Regions from separate parts of the Rhizobium indicum genome, predicted to be linked through region 1. Evidence: predicted binding sites of a transcription regulator. Region 1 holds the regulator's gene; each other region holds the start of a gene.
What was found. Region 1 encodes LexA, which represses DNA repair genes until DNA is damaged. Its sites were predicted from a motif close to TGTTCNNNNTGTGTTCNG; they were not measured.
Positions count from the first base shown of each region.

Region 2: FFM53_RS32020 (ImuA family protein) is a predicted target of LexA. The motif match lies at 3,729-3,746, and genes of this name have one in related genera.
Region 3: FFM53_RS28860 (ImuA family protein) is a predicted target of LexA. The motif match lies at 3,053-3,070, and genes of this name have one in related genera.

Region 1 is NZ_CP054021.1:485,073-491,298, reverse strand. It holds gene gltA (citrate synthase) at 1-948, opposite strand, end outside; gene FFM53_RS02335 (ComEC/Rec2 family competence protein) at 1,239-3,671, shown strand; gene lexA (transcriptional repressor LexA) at 3,652-4,371, opposite strand; gene FFM53_RS02325 (VOC family protein) at 4,570-5,463, shown strand; gene kdsA (3-deoxy-8-phosphooctulonate synthase) at 5,460-6,226, shown strand, end outside.
Region 2 is NZ_CP054024.1:39,504-45,729, forward strand. It holds gene FFM53_RS31995 (hypothetical protein) at 1-39, opposite strand, end outside; gene FFM53_RS32000 (hypothetical protein) at 38-667, shown strand; gene FFM53_RS32005 (ATP-binding cassette domain-containing protein) at 732-896, shown strand; partial or broken gene FFM53_RS36660 (hypothetical protein) at 1,014-1,328, shown strand; partial or broken gene FFM53_RS32010 (SOS response-associated peptidase family protein) at 1,623-2,396, opposite strand; gene ligD (non-homologous end-joining DNA ligase) at 2,460-3,524, opposite strand; gene FFM53_RS32020 (ImuA family protein) at 3,806-4,558, shown strand; gene FFM53_RS32025 (Y-family DNA polymerase) at 4,479-5,990, shown strand; gene FFM53_RS32030 (error-prone DNA polymerase) at 5,987-6,226, shown strand, end outside.
Region 3 is NZ_CP054022.1:958,205-964,430, forward strand. It holds gene FFM53_RS28850 (error-prone DNA polymerase) at 1-818, opposite strand, end outside; gene FFM53_RS28855 (Y-family DNA polymerase) at 815-2,326, opposite strand; gene FFM53_RS28860 (ImuA family protein) at 2,247-3,005, opposite strand; gene FFM53_RS28865 (hypothetical protein) at 3,180-3,443, shown strand; gene dinB (DNA polymerase IV) at 3,447-4,538, shown strand; gene FFM53_RS36950 (hypothetical protein) at 4,976-5,134, opposite strand; gene FFM53_RS28880 (adenylate cyclase) at 5,283-6,226, shown strand, end outside.

The DNA.
Region 1 (6,226 bases):
GGCGCGCGGATCGTAGTTCTTGTAGACGCGATGACCGAAGCCCATCAGGCGGAACGGATCGTTCTTATCCTTGGCGCGGGCGACATATTCCGGAATGCGATCGACCGTGCCGATTTCGTTCAGCATGTTGAGCGCTGCTTCGTTGGCGCCGCCATGCGCGGGCCCCCAGAGGCAGGCGATGCCGGCGGCGATGCAGGCGAACGGGTTGGCACCCGACGAACCGGCGAGACGGACGGTCGAGGTCGAGGCGTTCTGCTCATGATCGGCATGCAGGATGAAAATGCGGTCCATGGCGCGGGCAAGCACCGGATTGACCACATATTCCTCGCAAGGCACGGCAAAGCACATGCGCAGGAAGTTCGAGGCGTAGTCGAGGTCGTTCTTCGGATAAACGAAGGGCTGGCCGATATGGTACTTGTAGGCCATGGCGGCAAGCGTCGGCATCTTGGCGATCATGCGCAGGCTGGCGACCATGCGCTGGTGCGGATCGGTGATGTCGGTGGAGTCGTGATAGAAGGCCGACAGCGCGCCGACACAGCCGCACATGACGGCCATCGGATGCGCATCGCGGCGGAAGCCGGTGAAGAAGCGGCTCATCTGCTCGTGCACCATGGTGTGGTGCGTGACGCGGTAATCGAAATCCTTCTTCTGCACGGTGGTCGGCAGTTCGCCGTAAAGCAGGAGGTAGCAGACTTCGAGGAAGTCGCCGTGCTCGGCGAGTTGCTCGATCGGATAGCCGCGATGCAGCAGGACACCTTCGTCGCCGTCGATGTAGGTGATTTTCGATTCACAGGATGCGGTCGAGGTAAAACCCGGATCGTAGGTGAAGGAAGCTGTGTTCTTGTAGAGGGCACCGATATCGATGACGCTCGGGCCGATCGTGCCGCTTTTGACAGCAAGGTCGACAGACTTGTCACCGATTTTTATTGTAGCGCTTTGATCCGTCATGCTGATCCTCCGAAATGGCGGTGGCGCCATAAAAGCGCCATAGGGGTTAAGCGTCCTCACCGATAGCTATATGATCGCGAAGCTAATGCCAAGTTACCGTGATGGCATTTTGTGCATTGCGGTATCACCTTTTAGGCACTGCAGCGATGAGCCGCACGCATATCGGAAGCTGATGATTCGACTGGTCTTTTGGCGCTCGCGATTTTCCCTCATATTTCAATCGATTATTCTTGCCGGATTTGATTGGAGGTTGCATTCTGGCCGCCTTCGCAGCCGGGCTTGGGCGGTTCATGCAGGAGTTGACGACAGTCGAATTGCGGCCGGAAGCAGGCGAAGGCCTTGCCGACTCCTCCAGTTTTTCACCACCTGTCGTGGTGACGCGGCCGACACGGACGCAGTCGGCGACACCATTGCGCCACCGGCTGCCGGCCGCAGCCTCGCAATTGCTGCGTGCCGGCATGCGCATGCTGGGCGAAGAGGCGGACCACGGCCGCCTGCTGCTGTTTTCGCCGGTCTTCCTCGGCGCTGGGTCAGCCGTCTGGTTTCTCGCGGCATCGGATTTTTCCCTCGTTGCATCACTGCTCTGCCTGTCGGCGGTGACAGTGGCGGTTCTCATCGCCAGCCGCAGCCGGGCGGCAGTGCGGGCAACGCTGCTGGCGCTCTCGCTCGTGGTCTGCGGCATGGTCACGGCGCAGTTCGAGAGCCGGCGGGCTTCGACCGTGATCCTCGATTCATCAGTGACGACCACGGTGACCGGCCGTGTCGAGCGGCGCGAAGGCGATGGTCGCGGGCGGTGGCGCTACATTCTTGCGGTCACCGGCACTAAGGCACCGGAGCTGAAGCGGCGGCCGGAACGCATCACCGCCATCGCCCGCGGCGCGGACGCGGCCTTCGAGATCGGCGATATCATTACCGGCAGGGCGCGGCTGACGCCGCCGGCAGGTCCGGCACTTCCCGAACTCAACGACTTCTCCTTCGGTGCCTATTTCGATGGCATCGGCGCCAACGGCTTCTTCTACGGTGCACCGACGAAGGTCGATGCGCAGGCTGGTCCCCAGGCTGCCAGATCGACGGCTGAAACGCTGCTCGAAGGGCTCTACCGGCTGCGCAGCGGCATTGGTGACCGCATAAGGTCGATCCTGCCCGGCGACACCGGCGCTTTCGCCGCTGCTCTGGTGACGGACGAGCGGCGTGCCATCTCGAATGAAACGACGGAGGCGCTGCGCCAGTCCGGCCTGGCTCATATCATCGCCATCTCCGGTCTCAACATGGCGCTGTCGGCCGGCATCTTTTTCGTCGGCTTCCGGATGCTGCTCAGCCTCTTTCCCGGCATTGCTGAGGCCTACCCGACGAAGAAGATCGCTGCCGCCGGCGCGCTCATCGCTGTCACCGCCTATTTCCTGATTTCGGGCTTTGCGGTCTCTGCCGAACGCGCTTTCATCATGATGGCCATCATGTTGGTTGCCGTCTTCTTCGACCGGCCGTCGATCAGCCTGCGCAATGTCGCTCTCTCCGCGCTCGTCATCGTCGTCATTTCGCCGTCCGAGGTTTTGGGTCCGAGCTTCCAGATGTCTTTTGCAGCGACATTGGCGCTGGTCTCGGGCTATCAGCTGTGGAAGGACCGGCGCGTCCGCGAAAACGCCTTCCTGAAGCTGCCGATCATCAGGCCATTCGTTACGGTTGCGGGCTTCTTCGGCGGCATCTTCCTGACCTCGCTGATCGGCGGTTTTTCCACCGCGCTGTTTTCGATCGAGCATTTTCATCGCCTGACCGCCTACGGCCTGCCGGCAAACCTCGCGACAATGCCGATCATCTCCTTCATCATCATGCCGGCCGGCCTGCTGGCGATGCTGCTCATGCCTTTCGGCCTGGACGTTTTGCCTTGGAAGGTGGTGGGATTCGGCCTCGATCTGGTGATCGCGGTCGCAAAGACGGTGTCCGGCTGGGATGGCAATATAGACGTCGGCCGCTTGCCCGCCTGGTATTTCGCCGTCGCCGTGGCAGGCTTTCTGCTGCTGACGCTGCTCCGCACCCGATTGCGCCATGTCGGCACATCGATCATCGCGGTCGCAACGCTCATCCTGCTGCTTCTGCCGGGTCCCCGTCCGCCGGATTTGGTGATTTCGGAGGATGGCAGTCTCGTCGCAATCGTCGAGGCGGCGGCCATGGCGTCCAACCGTGAAAGACCGCCGGATTTCATCTTCGACCAGTGGCAGAGAGCGCTGGTCCTGCCGAGGCATGATCCGCCGAAGATGCTGGATGGTCCTGCTATCCCGCCTGAGGGAGAAGACCGCCGCGTCAGGCTTTCCCGCGATCAGCAGAACGAAGCAAGGACCGCGATGCGGGCGGCCACAGCGGGCGGAGACGCAAACCGCTTTTCCTGCGTCAAGAAGGCCTGGTGCACATCAAGGCTCGCCAATGGTCAGGTGGTAACCGTCATCGACAATGCCGCCTATCTCGGTCCGGCATGCGACGCGGCCGATATCGTCGTGACCTCGGTCCGCCTTCGCTTCAACAGCTGCCGCTCGGGTGCGACGCTCTTCACCGGTGAGACGCTGCGCAGGACCGGATCCATCGAGTTGCGCTTCACGGACGCCGGCCTGGAGGTCGCAACCGCATTCGATGCATTGTCGCGGCCATGGATGCGCCATCGCGCCTATGACTGGCGCAGCAACAGCTTTACCGAATCGGGCCTAGCCAATGTCAGTGATAGCGGCGAATGAGACCGACGAGTTTACCCTGAACCTTGACACGGTCCGGCCCGAAAATCCGGGTCTCGTAAGCCGGGTTGGCGGCCTCCAGCGCGATCGAGGCGCCCTTGCGGCGGAAGCGCTTGAGTGTCGCTTCTTCGTCGTCGACGAGAGCAACGACGATGTCGCCAGGACTTGCGGTGCTGCCGTTGCGAATGATCACGGTGTCGCCGTCGAAGATGCCTGCGTCGATCATCGAATCGCCCTTGACCTCCAGCGCATAATGTTCACCGGAGCCGAGCATGTCGGCCGGAACGACGATGTCGTGGGTATTGTTCTGGATCGCCGAGATCGGCACACCGGCAGCGATTCGGCCCATGACCGGCACGGAGACCGAGTTGCCGTTGTCGGCGACGGGCTTTGCGGGAGCAGGGGCGGTGACCGGCTGAGGTTTGCCGAGGCTGCCCTCGATGACGCTCGGCGAAAAGCCGCGCCGGGGCTGAATGCTGGGGCTGTAGGCCTCCGGAAGCTTGATGACCTCAAGCGCGCGGGCGCGGTTCGGTAGGCGGCGAATGAAGCCTCGCTCCTCCAGCGCCGTAATCAAGCGATGAATCCCGGACTTGGAGGCGAGGTCCAGGGCATCCTTCATTTCGTCGAAAGATGGCGGAACGCCGGATTCCTTCATGCGCTCATGAATGAAAAGGAGAAGCTCCTGTTGTTTGCGCGTGAGCATCGACGTTGTGACCTCGTGATTGAAACAAATCCAGAACAGACACTATATGTTCCATATGTGTTCCGCAAGTAGCTAAATTTCCGTAAAACTTGGCGCCAACTCGTTGAGATTTTTATTTTCATTCGCCGGATTGGCACACAAGTCTTGCCTTGGGCGGCACTCTCACACATCTCTGCCGTGTTAGGAGAGGGGGATATCATGAACGAGCACTCCGCCAAACCGCACCCGCTGGATCATGTCGTGCTGCCGGTCGTCAATATCGATCTGGCGCGCGAGAGGCTCGGCAAGCTCGGCTTCACCGTTGCCGCCGATGCGCGCCATCCCTTCGGAACGGAGAATGCCTGCGTCTTCTTTGCCGACAAGACCTATCTGGAGCCGCTCGGAATTGCGAGCGTCGAGGAGAGCGAGGCATCAGCGCGGCAAGGCAATGTCTTCACCGCCCGCAACCAGGCCTTTCGCTTCCGCTGTGGCGAGGAGGGGCTTTCGGGGCTGGCTTTCGGCAGCAAGGATGCCGGCATCGATCATCAGAATTTCGTCGGCAACGGATCGAGCGCCGGCGAGATGCTGCAGTTCACCCGGCCGATGACGATGCCGGACGGTTCCGAGACGATTGCCGGCTTCAAGCTGGCTTTCGCCGGCGACCTGCGCGCGCCTGATCTCCTGCTCTTCACCGTCGAGCGCGTCACGCTGCCGGCTGACCGCGCCGCGCTGGAGACGCATGCCAATGGCGTCACCGGCCTAATCGAGATCGCGCTTTGCACGCCGGAGCCGGCCGCCTTCGCTGCCTTCGTCAGCCTTGCCGTGGCGCAATCGGCAGTCGAGAAGACCGGGTTCGGCGTCAATATCGCAGCATCGAATGCGAAAATCAGCCTGATGACGCCGGAAGGGCTGGAGGCCTATTTCGACATCGCCGGCTCATCCGCAGATCGCGGCCTGCGCGGCCGGGCAATCCTCTTCACTGTCGCCGATCTTGCCGTGACAGAAGCGCATTTGGCTGCTAACGGGGTGACATACACGCGCAAGAACAATCGCATTCTGGTGAAGCGCGCGCCCGGGCAGGGCACGCTCTTCGCCTTCGAGGAAACACGATGAGCACTGATACGAATTCCGAAGTCAGGATCGGCGAAGGCCAAGGCCAGGTCACTTTTTCCAATACCGGCCGCCTGTCGCTGATTGCCGGTCCCTGCCAGATGGAGAGCCGCGACCACGCCTTCATGGTTGCCGGCACGCTGAAAGAGCTTTGCGGAAAGCTCGGCATCGGCCTCGTCTACAAGAGCTCCTTCGACAAGGCGAACCGGACCTCGCTTTCGGCCGAACGCGGTATCGGGATCGAAAAGGGCATGGAGGTCTTTGCCGACCTCAAGAAGGAATTCGGCTTTCCCGTCCTGACCGACGTTCATACCGCCGAGCAATGCGGGGAGGTGGCAAAGGTCGTCGATGTCCTGCAGATCCCGGCCTTCCTTTGCCGCCAGACCGACCTTCTTATCGCCGCCGCCAAGACCGGCCGCGTCGTCAATGTCAAGAAGGGCCAGTTCCTCGCTCCCTGGGATATGAAGAACGTCCTGAAGAAGCTCAATGCCAGCGGCAATCCGAACGTGCTGCTGTGCGAGCGCGGCGCCTCATTCGGCTACAATACGCTGATTTCCGACATGCGTTCGTTGCCGATCATGGCGGCGATGGGCGCGCCCGTTATCTTCGATGCGACCCATTCCGTGGCGCAGCCGGGCGGCCAGGGCGAATCCTCCGGCGGTCAGCGGGAATTCGTGGAAACCCTGGCGCGCGCCGCTGTGGCTGCCGGTATTGCTGGTGTCTTCGTCGAAACCCATCAGGACCCCGACAATGCCCCTTCCGACGG
Region 2 (6,226 bases), on a different replicon from region 1:
ATAAATTGCCTCTGTGTTGATGGCGTTTGCCGCTGACATGGCGCGCTTCCTCACGATCGTACTTTGTGTTTTGCTTATCGGCTTCACGGCGATGGCGGCTACCGTATGGGCTCTTGGTTCGTACGGGGTGTTGGCGCTGGACAGTGATACGAACCGCCTTGAACTCCTGAAACTTGTGCCTACGACTCTCGCCTTTTTGGCGAGTCTCACGGCTGCTGCTGTCTCAGTCCTCGTGGCTGGGAAGCAGCAAGCATCAGCACGTAGTCTCGAAGAATTTAAAGCGAACCTCGCCCTCTCAGGACGTAATGTCGAACGGGAGTACGGACTGATCGACCAGGCGAAGCTCGCGGCCTCCGTTTATGTGAATAAGTTGCGCCAACTTGAGGATGGATTGTTTGACGCAACAAGCGTTCGCGATGCAGAAAATGGTGTCATGACCCTTGGAAATATCCTGCCGCGCGACGTGTCGTACCTGGCTGTCTGGTATCGATTTGCTCAGCAGGGATTCTGTATTGCGGACGTCGCAAAACGACGCAAAACGAAGACGGATCGTCAGGAACTCTGGAGGGAAGAAGGTCCAATTTTGGGCGACCTCTTTGAAAAGGTAACGCAAGCTTTGGATCAGGAACGCGCGATTTTGGGAACCTCGGTACCCATCGCTTCGTAGTTTGGAAGGTGTGTGCAGGTTGTCGGCGAAGTCTTGGACACACTTCGCATTGTCGCAAGAACGGATGACCATGATCGTCTTCACGCACAAGATGCGGTTCGCCCGTGAATTCTCGGATCGGATCGCTTTCTTCTACAATGGGCAGACCCACGAAATCGGAAAACCCGACCAGATCTTTGACGCCCCAATCAAACAGGAGACGGCGGACTTCGTACGATCGGAGTTGTAGTATGTTAATTATGGCCTCTTACAGCGTGGCGTTTTGCGGCGATGCTCTGCAGGGTTACGTGGGCGAATGGCCCGCCTCGATGTGGGTCGTTTTTTAATTGGGCAGACGCCTGGCACCATGACCGCCGGCGGCAAGAGACCTCCATCTGTCTAGGCGACGTTCGAGGTTGCGCTAGCGAAACTGCCGGACGGCTATGTTGACGGACATTTTGGTAATCGATCATGGGGCGTGACCGTGAAGCGGTCGGAGGATGGCAAACGGGCTTGGCTCTATGGCGAGGAGCTTGGCAGAGCCAATATCGTCAGCTTCAACCTGTATCGACTGTCTGGACCTGGGCCGATACTGAAGCCGTGCGAAATGTCCTCCGCAAAGGTGATCGAATTCGTTCTCGGTTTCGAGCCCGGCACAGTGAAAGCCGCGTCTCGCCCATAATGGTCGAAAAATGAGCGCAGGATCTATATTGCATTGCAGCAAGTGCATGGCTGCACTGCGGTCTGAGCGCTGGCGGTCGGGGCAGCCTCTGGTATTTTGAGATTAACGAAGCGATGCACCTCCTCCCGCAGAGCTTCGTGTTTCAGGCGACCCACTCCTCCTCCCAGGGGCGCCTGACGGAACACCGGCACTCCTCCTCCCAGCCGTTGTTCAATTTATTGGAAAAGCCTGCCGCACCTCCTCCCGCGGCAGGCTTTTTCGTTTTCCGATACGTTCAAGCTCTGAGTTCGGGCGTCAAAGCAGACTGCTTTGGTCCACCAGCTCTCCGGATTTCGAGACAATCGTGGATCCGTACGGTTCGCGGGACGAGATGATCAGCGCGTCATTCGGTAGTGGACGGGCCAGTTCCTTTGCCTCTTCCCAGGGCGCCCGCATCCAGGTGTCAGTCTCTTCCTTCGTCAGCAACAGGACCGGCATGGCCTTTCCATGGATCGGCTTCACCAGTTCGTTGGGATCCGTGGTCAAAAACCCATAGAGATCGTCGGTGGTCAGCCCGTCCCTGATCTTTCGGACACTCTGCCATTGCGGCACATGGATGCCGGCAAAGAACATCAGCGACTACTCCTCATTGCGGGCGAACCACGCATTCGGCACGTTGCCGCCTTGCTGCTGGCTGGCCGGATCCGGCTCAGCAAAACTGGTGACCGCGACGAGGCACCTGTTTTCGACGCCAAACCATCGTTTCCAGTGCGGAAAACTGAGCTTGCGCACGTTGGTCGTACCGCGGTCGGCTTCCATGCGGATCAGTTCTTCGAGATCGAATGGCTTGCCTTTCGCCGCAAGTTTCTCGGCCTTGATTTTGGCCGCCTTCTCAAGGGCGAAGCGCGGCGAGGGTACGCCCCAACGCGCATGGACCAGTTGCTTCTTTCCGTCGGCGGTGTTGCGGACGATCGGCCCCATCTGGTCGGGGTTCATCTGGTAGGCTGGCATCAGATTGATCAGGCTTTCAGCATCCTGCGCCCACTTCGCGACCCAGTCCTTGTCTTCCATGCGATACAGATTGCACATAGCAGGCCATCTACTCCGCTTGAGCTCGAATGGACGACAATCTAGCGGACGGCGCTGATTTCGCTAGTCGAGCCGGAAGACGTCGGCATTGTCCTGGCGTTCTCGCAGGCCCTTGTAGGACGGATGACGGAGTTTCCCGTCAGTCGACCAGGCGCGAAACTCGATCTCGGCGATCAGTGTCGGTTCGACCCAGACAATATCGGCGCTTCCGGAATAGGGCAGGGGCGGTTGCTTTCGCTTCCATCGCAGCGTGTCCAGCATCTTCCGCAATCTGATGATCTCGGCTTGCCTGAATCCCGTGCCGACGCTTCCGACGTGGATGAGCTCATCACCACGATACGCAGCGAGCACCAAAGAGCCGAAGCCGGCCGTGGACGCTGCCGACCTCTCATAACCGACGATGAAGAAGGCCTCGCTCTGGATGCATTTGACTTTCACCCAGTCCCCGGTCCGGCCGGAACGATAGGGCCGATCGAGGTGCTTGCCGACGATGCCCTCCAGGCCGAGGCGGCAGACATGCTCAAGCAGGACAGCTGGTTCGCCATCGAGTGTTTCCGATAGTCTGATGGCGCCGACCTGGTCATTCGTTGGGCCGTTCAACGTGTCCTCGAGAAGGTGTCGGCGGGACCGGTATTCGACACCGCGCAGATCGTGGCCATCAAGGTAGATAAGATCGAAAGCGTAAAGGACGGCGTCGGAGGCGCGGTTGCCAGCTTGTTTGCCGGATGCGCCCAGCGATTGCTGCAGCAGCCCGAAATCCGGCCGGCCCTCGTCGTCGAGCACGACGGCTTCGCCGTCGATGATCATCGTCGCCGGCCCGAGCGCTCGGGCGGCCTGCTCTATCGCTGGAAACCGGTGCGTCCAGTCATGGCCGCCGCGGGTGAGGATCCGGATGCCTTGGGGCTCGATATGAACGGCAAGGCGATAGCCATCCCATTTCAGCTCCCAGCTCCACTCGCTTCCCTTTGGGGGACGGGACTTCAATTGCGCCAGCGCAGGCTCGACGCGCTCGGGCATGGGATCGAAAGGGAGCTGTGGCTGGGCTGGATTTCGCTTGCCTCGCGGCCGGGAACGGATCGGGGCCTCGGTGTCACGAAGGAGGGGTTTTGATCTCGGAGGCTTCGGCATCCCGACAGTTCAGCAGAAAAATCTTAAAGACACTGTGACGATACCAACTTGTCCCCGCAATTCACACAAAGGGATTAGCGCTCGCAAACGCTCCGAAAAAATTCTGCAGGCTGCTATTGGGCTGATTCCCATGGATATTCCGCGGATTTCTAATGTTCAGGATAATATTCCCATCCCTCCGGTTGCTTGACTCTTTTGCTGCTCGGGAACAGAAAGAGAACATCTGCATTTGTCTGACATGATGTCGGCCGCCAACACGACCTTGAAGGGAGCCGTGAACGATGACTGCTGCCCGTGAAAGGGTGATTTCCGATTTGCGCGAGCGCATTGCATCGCTGGAAGGCGTATCAGCAAGGAAAGCCGGCTGTCTGTCCTTTGGGGTGGCGGAAATCGATGCAGTGCTCCCGGGAGGTGGTCTGGCCTATGGCGCCCTACACGAATTTGCAGGCGGCGGATCGGGCACGGTGGACGGGGCGGCGGCGGCGCTCTGTGCCGCAGGCATTGCGGCCCGCACCAAAGGCCCGATCGTCTGGTGCCTGACGCGCCCCGATCTGTTTTTTCCTGCGCTCGCCCACGTCGGCCTCCATGCCGATCGGGTGATCTTTGTCGAGTCCGACAAGGAGGAAGACGTCCTGGCAAACATGGAGGAGGGGCTGTCCTTTGGTGGGCTCGGCGCCGTCGTCGGTGAACTCGTTCGGCTGCCGATGGTCGGATCGCGCCGGCTGCAGCTTGCGGCTGAGCGGACGGGCACGATGGCGCTTGCCGTGCGACGTTGGCGGCGGCAGACGGAGGCCAATGACTTTGGGCAGCCGACGGCGTCGACCACGCGGTGGCGGGTGAGCGTCATGCCGTCGGAGGAATTGCCAGTGCCGGGCGTTGGGAGGGCCCAATGGTTGCTGGAGTTGATGCGCGTGAAAGCGGGTGAATGTGCTGAGTTTCTCGTGAGGGCGTGCGATGACAAGGGTTGTCTCGATCTATCTTCCGGATCTGCCGACGGATCGCATTCGTCGCGCCGATCCCGGCATACCGCCTGAACAGGCGATCGCGGTGATCGCCAGGAGCGGCTCGAAGCGTTGGGTGTCGGCCGCCGACGCCGCCGCCCGAAAAGTCGGCGTGCACGTCGGCATGCCGGCGGCCAAAGCGCAGGCGTTGTTCCGCGGCCTGATGCTGGTCGATGCGGATCCTGCGAAGGATGCCGCAGCACTCGAACGCATTACCCTGTGGGCGCTGACGCTCTATTCCCCCATCGTCGCAGTCGATGGGATCGACGGCATCGTCATGGACACCGAGGGTGCAGATCACCTGCAAGGCGGCGAGCTCGCCATGGTGACCAAGATCGCCAATCAGTTCCTGGCCAAGAAGCTCACCCCCCGTGTCGCGATCGCCGACACCTGGGGTGCAGCTCACGCCTGCGCCCGCGCCATCAGTCGCGAAACGGTCATCGTGCCGGTTGGTGAGACCGTCCCCGCCGTCGAAAGACTGCCGATATCGTTGCTGCGCCTTTCCGGGAAAGTCGTCAGCGATCTGCGCACGCTTGGCTTCCAGACCATCGGCGAATTGGCCAACACGCCGCGTGCGCCGCTGACGCTTCGTTTCGGTCCGGAAATCGGCCGGCGGCTCGATCAGATGTTCGGCCGCGTCTCCGAACCCATCAATCCGATCCGCACCGCCGAGCTGATCGAGGTCAGCCGCGCCTTTGCCGAACCGATCGGTGCTGCCGAAACGATTGACAAATATGTCGGCCGGCTGGTCGTGCAACTGATCGAGGAGCTGCAAAGGCGCGGCCTTGGTGTTCGGCGCGCCGACCTGATCGTCGAAAAGGTTGACGGTACGCGGCAGGCAATCCGCGCCGGTACGGTGAAGCCGGTGCGCGATGTCGCCTGGCTGACGAAGCTGTTTCGCGATCGAACGGAGAAGATCGAGCCCGGCTTCGGGATCGAGAAACTGACGCTCGTCGCCGTCATGGCCGAGCCGCTGGAGGAGCGCCAAAAATCCTCCTCGCTGGTCGAGGAGGAAGTGAAGGACGTGACGCCGCTGATCGATATCTACGGCAACCGTGGCCAGCGTGTTTATCGGGTGGCACCCGTTGCCTCCGACGTGCCCGAGCGCTCCGTCCAGCGCATCAGTCCTGCTGCAGATCCGATCGATGTCACCTGGGTCAGTCATTGGCGTCGGCCGGTCCGGCTGCTGGCGCGTCCGGAGCTGATCGAGGCCATCGCCTTGCTGCCGGACCGGCCGCCGGTCTCGATCACCTGGCGCGGCAAGCGCCGGAAGGTCAAGCGCGCCGACGGTCCGGAACGGATTTTTGGCGAGTGGTGGCGGCGCGACGCCGAGATGGAGGCGGTGCGGGATTATTTCGTCATCGAAGACGAGGCCGGCGAGCGGCTCTGGGTGTTTCGCTCCGGTGATGGCATCGATCCTGAAACCGGAAACCATCGCTGGTTCATGCATGGGATCTTCGCATGAGTTATGCCGAGCTGCAGGTCACCACCCATTTTTCCTTCCTGCGCGGTGCAAGCTCGGCGCAGGAACTGTTCGAGATCGCCAAGGCTCTCGGCATCGAAGCCCTTGGCGTTGTCGATCGCAATTCGCTGGCCGGAATTGTACGGGCGCTAGAAGCATCCCGCGCCACGGGATTACGCCTCGTTGTCGGTTGCCGGCTTGATCTCGTCGACGGCATGTCGGTGCTGGTCTACCCGACC
Region 3 (6,226 bases), on a different replicon from region 1:
AAGGACTCCTGCGCCGACTTGCCGGGGACGATCGCCTCTTCTGGATACTGATAGGTGAGCTCTTCCAAGGAGAACCTGCAGCGATCGACGATCTCCACCGTGCGCCTGAGCGCTTCCGGATAGCGCGGGAACAGACGCGCCATCTCGTCGGGAGGCTTGAGATACCGGTCTGCATGGCGCTCGCGCTCGAACCCGACGGTGTCGATTGTGGTGTTGTGCCGGATGCAGGTCACAACGTCTTGTAGCTGCCGCCTGCCCGGCTCGTGGAATAACACGTCGTTCGTGACGACCGTCTTCACCCTGAACTTCGTCGCCATATTCGACAGGTCATGTAGCCGCAACTGATCGTTCGGGCGCCGTCGGAGACAGAGCGAGAGATATGCCCGGTCGCCGAATATCTCCGCCATCTTCCTGAGCTGGACCGCGCATCTCTCGTCGGGCAGATCCGGTAAAAGGATGCCAATCATGCCGTCGGAATACGCAACGACATCATCCAGGTGCAGAATGCAGTTGTTCTTGCCGCCTCGGGACTTACCCAGCGTGATGAGGCGTGTCAGCCGGGAGTAAGCGGCGCGGTCGGTGGGGTAGACGAGGATCGACATCCCGTCCTGCAAATCGAGGCGACAGCCGACGACAAGCCGGATCCCGGTCGACCGCGAGGCTTCCAGCGCCCGAACAATCCCTGCAAGCGAATTTCTGTCGACGATGCCGACGGCATCGATCCCCAGCATCTTGGCGGTCTCGAACAGCTCCTGCGCCGAACTCGCACCCCGCAGGAACGAAAAATGTGTCGTGACCTGCAGCTCCGCGTATCTCATGCGAAGACCCCGTGCACGAACCATTTATGGCTGCCTGTTTCCGTATCGACGCCATCGCCGGACCGGAAGATCCAGAGCCGCTCACCGCCCTCGTCCTCGATCACGAAATAGTCGCGGACCGCCGCCATCTCGGAGTTGCGTTCCCACCATTCCCCGAAAATCCGCTCTGGCCCATCGGCGTTCTTCACCTTCCGGCGCTTGCCCCGCCACATGATCCAGACGGGCGGATGGTCTGGCAGCAGCGCCATCACATCGACCTGGTCCGGCCGCGCCAGCAGGCGGACCGGGCGTCGCCAGTGATTGACCCACGAGGCCTCTACCGGATCGGATGCGGCACCGATCCTCCGGACGGAACGCTCGGGAACGTCGGAAGCAACGGGGGCGACGCGATAGACGCGTTGGCCACGGTTGCCGTAGATGTCGATTAGCGGCGTGAGGTCCACGACCTCGTCTTCGACCAGCAACGACGACTTCTGGGCTTCCTCCAGCGGCTCCGCCATGACCGCCACTAGCGTCATCTTCTCGATACCGAAGCCGGGTTCGATCTTCTCGGTTCTGTCTTTGAATAGCTTCGTCAGCCAGGCGACATCGCGCGCGGGTTTGGCGGTCCCGGCGCGGATGGCTTGCCGGGTGCCGTCGACCGTCTCGACAATAAGGTCGGCGCGACGGACGCCGAGACCCCTTCTCTGTAGCTCATCGACAAGCTGGACGACCAGCCGGGCGACATACTTGTTGATGGTCTCCGCGGCGCCGATGGGTTCAGCGAACGCCCTACTGACTTCGACAAGCTCGGCTGTTCGGATGGGATCGATAGGCTCCGGTGTGCGGCCGAACATTTGGTCGAGGCGGCGGCCGATTTCCGGCCCGAAGCGGAGCGTCAGCGGGGCACGTGGCGTATTGGCGAGTTCGCCGATGGTCTTGAAGCCGAGCGTCCGCAGATCACCGACGATCTTCTCCGGAAGGCGCAGAAGGGAGAGCGGCAGCTTCTCGACCGCCCGAACGGTCTCGCCTCTCGGAACGATAACGGTCTCGCGGCTGATCGCTCTGGCGCACGCGTTGGCGGCGCCCCATGTCTCGGCGATCGCAACCCGCGCCGTCAGGCCCTTAGCGCGGAAGCGGTTGGCGATGCTCGTCAACATGCGCTCCTCGCCGCCCTGCAAATGGTCCGCGCCTTCCGTGTCCATGACGATGCCGTCCGGCGCGTCGATGGCGACGATCGGCGAATACTGGCTCAACGCCCACATGGTAATGCGCTCGAGCGCTGCGGCATCGGCGGCGAGATCGGCGTCGATCATCCGGAGGCCCTGGAAGAGTGCCTGTGCCTTGGCGGCCGGCATGCCCAAATGGACACCAGCCTTCCTGGCTGCGGCGTCAGCGGCCGACACCCATCGCTTGGAACCGCTCTTCGAAATGACGGCGATCGCCTGCTCAACGGGAATAGCGGGATCGGCCCGCCTGATCCTGTCCGTCGGCAGATCGGGAAAAAATATCGATACGACCCTCGGCATCGCAGGCTCCTACTTCGAACTCGGCGCACTCACCCGCTTTCACCCTCATCAATTCCAGAAACCACCTCGCCCGCCCGACGCCCGGAACCGGCAGCTCCTCGCTTGGAATGACGCTCACCCTCCAGCGCGTGGTCGCGGCAGTCGGCTGGCCGAAGTCGCTAGCCTCGGTCTGCCGTCGCCACCGCCGCACCGCGAGCGCCATCGTGCCGGTCTTCTCGGCAGCAAGCTGCAGTCGCCGGGAGGCCGCCATCGGCAGGCGGACGATCTCGCCAATCACCGCGCCGAGACCGCCGTACGAGAGGCCCTCCTCCATGTTGGCAAGGACGTCCTCCTCCTTGTCGGACTCGACGAAGACGACCCGGTTCGGATGCAGACCCGCCTGCGCCAAGGCCGGGAAGAACAGGTCGGGACGTGTCAGGCACCAGACGACCTTGCCTTTGGTACGAGCCGCTATCCCGGCCACGAACGGGGCGGCGGCCGCCCCATCTACGGTGCCCGCCCCGCCGCCAGCACACTCGTGCAGCGCCCCATAGGCCAACCCACCGCCCGGAAGCCGATCGTCGATTTGTGCGAGGCCGAAAGGCAAAACGCCTCGCTTGCGCTGACTGGCGCTTTCCAGGTGCGCAATCTGCTCGCGCAGGCTGTCGAGGACGGCGTTTGAAGCGGCGGCTGAGTTCATGATCTCCCTTTGTCGGCAACCCGTTTTCAGCTTGAGCAACAGTAATATGTTCTGTATTTGTTCTTAAGGCGTAAATGAGTCAATGCGCATGTAACCCGCTGAAGTTGAGCACGGGTGCAAAGCAGAAAAATCGCCAGCGGATTCAATCGGATGGTAAGGAAGGAATATTTTCGGATGCGCCGAACGCGGCTTGTGGACGATGCGATGCCGACACTGAAAGATCACAAGGTGCCGGTGGTCGAACTCATCTGCCTCCTCTGCGATCGCCATAGTGCGCTTGAGCGGAAAACGTTGGTGAAAGCGTTTGGCGCAAGCGTCACCTTCGCGGAAATCCGCCGGCGCATGGCCATGGGCTGCGAGCGGATGCAGACGACCAAGGGTGACAAGTGTGGGGCATACTTCCCATGTTTGAGTCATGGTCTCGCTGATGGAAGCTAGATAATGACAGACGAAGACAACCGCGAACGGCCGCGCAAGATCGTGCATGTCGACATGGACGCCTTCTACGCATCGGTCGAGCAGCGCGACAATCCGGAGCTGCGAGGTGTGCCGGTTGCTGTCGGCAGTCCTGCTGCCCGCGGGGTCGTAGCGGCCGCCAGCTACGAGGCACGCAAATTCGGCGTCCATTCCGCCATGCCGTCGGTGACTGCGCAGCGGAAATGCCCCGATCTTGTCTTCGTCAAACCCCGCTTCGACGTCTACAAGGCCGTCTCGCTGCAGATCCGCGCCATCTTCGCCGAATACACGCCGATAATCGAGCCATTGTCGCACGACGAGGCATATCTCGACGTCACTGAAAATCTCAAAGGCATGGAGATCGCCACTGAGATCGCCGCCGAAATCCGCGCCAGGATCAAGGCAGCGACAGGACTGACCGCATCCGCCGGCATTTCGTACAACAAGTTCCTCGCCAAGATGGCATCCGACCAGAACAAGCCGGACGGCCAGTTCGTCATCACGCCGAAGAACGGTCCAGCCTTCGTCGAGCGCCTGCCCATTAAGAAGTTTCACGGCGTCGGGCCGGCGACGGCCGAGAAGATGTATCGGCTCGGGATCGAGACCGGAGCGGACCTCAAGGAGAGAACGCTCGACTTTCTCGTCGAACATTTCGCAAAGTCGGGGCCGTATTTTTATGGCATCGCCCGCGGCATCGACAATCGCCAGGTCAGACCGGACCGGGTGCGGAAGTCCGTCGGTGCGGAAGACACTTTCTCTGCGGACATCCATTCTTATGGACCCGCGCGCGAAGGGCTTCAGACGCTGATCGAAAAGGTATGGGGCTATTGCGAGGCCAATGAAATCGGTGCCAAGACGGTGACGCTCAAGGTCAAATATGCCGACTTCAGCCAGATCACCCGCAGCAAAACCGTTCCGGCACCTCTGTCCGCGATCACCGATCTTGAGGAGGTGGTCGACCTGCTCCTCGCGCCAATTTTCCCGCCGCGAAAAGGCATACGTCTGCTCGGCGTGTCGCTGTCTTCGCTGGAACGGAGGAGGCTTGAAACGACGCCGCAGTTGCGGCTGGCGCTTTAGACGCCGAGGAATGGCTGGAAGGGATCCCCACGGGACAGTGTGAGAAACGAACACTCCAGCTTTATGGAAGCCATCGAACCAAAGTTCCCCATCGCCTGGTAAGGCACATAACTGCACGGTATTGCGGGCATAGACAGTGGCATCGAACGTGTCGGGCTTCTGCTGCGCTATGACTGCACCTTCTTCCACCCTGCCAAGCTGGGCGAGACAGGCCGCCTGGTTCAACCTGAAAAAATATGGCGGATTGCTGAGGGTTCCCGATGCTGCCAGGGCAGCGCCAAGTAGTAGCAATCACCTGCGACAGCGAACTACACAGATGTAACCTACACCTTGCAAATCAGCGTTTCGGGAAAGGCACCACCGCTGCAAGGTCGAGGGCCGCATTGATTTCCGTCGCCAGTTCCTCGACGAGTTCGGTGTATTCGACGCTGCGGCTGTCACGACGCGGATCGGGAGAAGACTGCCATTTCCTGTACTCGGCTTCTGGCGTAATCGGCGCAAATGTCCCTGAAGCTTTGGTTGCGGGCCAGCAGCTCGTCGATCGCCTGAGTGCGGTCAGGAAAGCGGTTTTTGACAGCAGTCCCGTTGTCAGCCATCAGCTTGTTTTCCTCCTTGTATGCTTACACAATAACACTACTGCAACGCCTGCCTAACAGGACATTACCTTGGATAGGCCGGGATAGGGGAGTGTGTTACTGTAACATACGGGGAATAGGCGGGTGACTCTGGGGAGAGGAGCGGGCCGTGCTGACAACAACAGACGTCAAAGACCACAAGCTGCCCTGCGAGGAGGAGATTCGCGCCCAACTGCACCGCATCATCAACAGTACCGAGTTTCCGAACGTCGGCCGCGGAGCCGCCTTTCTCAGCTTCATCGTGGAAGAGACGCTGGCCGGGCGTGCGAGCCGCATCAAAGGCTACGCCATCGCTCTTGAGGTCTTCAAGCGTGACGAGAAGTTCACGCAAGAGGACCCCGTCGTCCGGATCCAGGCCGGACGGCTCCGGCGCGTGCTCGAACGCTACTACCTCACTGCCGGGCAGGCGGATCCGATACGCATCGGCATTCCGAAGGGCGGATATGCCCCGGTTTTCACATGGAGCGTCCCCGCATCGATCGAGCCGGAGCATGACGAGGCGGGTTCTGCAGAGGGAATTGAGCGCCACATTCCTGTCAATCAGTCGTGGTGGATCGCGCAGTGGCGGACAGTCTCCGGCCTCGCCGCCGTCGCTTTCATCTTGGTGGCCGCGGCCTACTGGATCTCGCGCCCTGCTTTCGCTCCGGCTGACGAAGCGACCGTCATCGGACCTGACGAGCCGACCTTGGTTATCGCCCCGTTCGCCGATCTGGGGGAAGGGCCGCAGGCCAAGCTCTATGCTCGCGGTCTCACCGAAGAACTACTGACGTCATTGCCACGCTTTAAGGAAATCAAGGTGTTCGGGCGCGAGACCTCGAACGGGCTGCTACCGGATGTTGACGTCAGGCAGGTCCGCGATCAGATCGGCGCTCGCTATCTGTTGTCAGGCGGCGTCAGAGTGGCCGGAGACCACATGCGTGTGACCGCTCGTCTTGCAAACACCAGCGACGGCGCGATCCTGTGGTCGCAGATCTACGACAACGACCTGCGCTCCCGTGACCTGTTTGCGCTCCAGACGGATGTGGCGAGCCAAGTCGCCACAGCCGTCGCGCA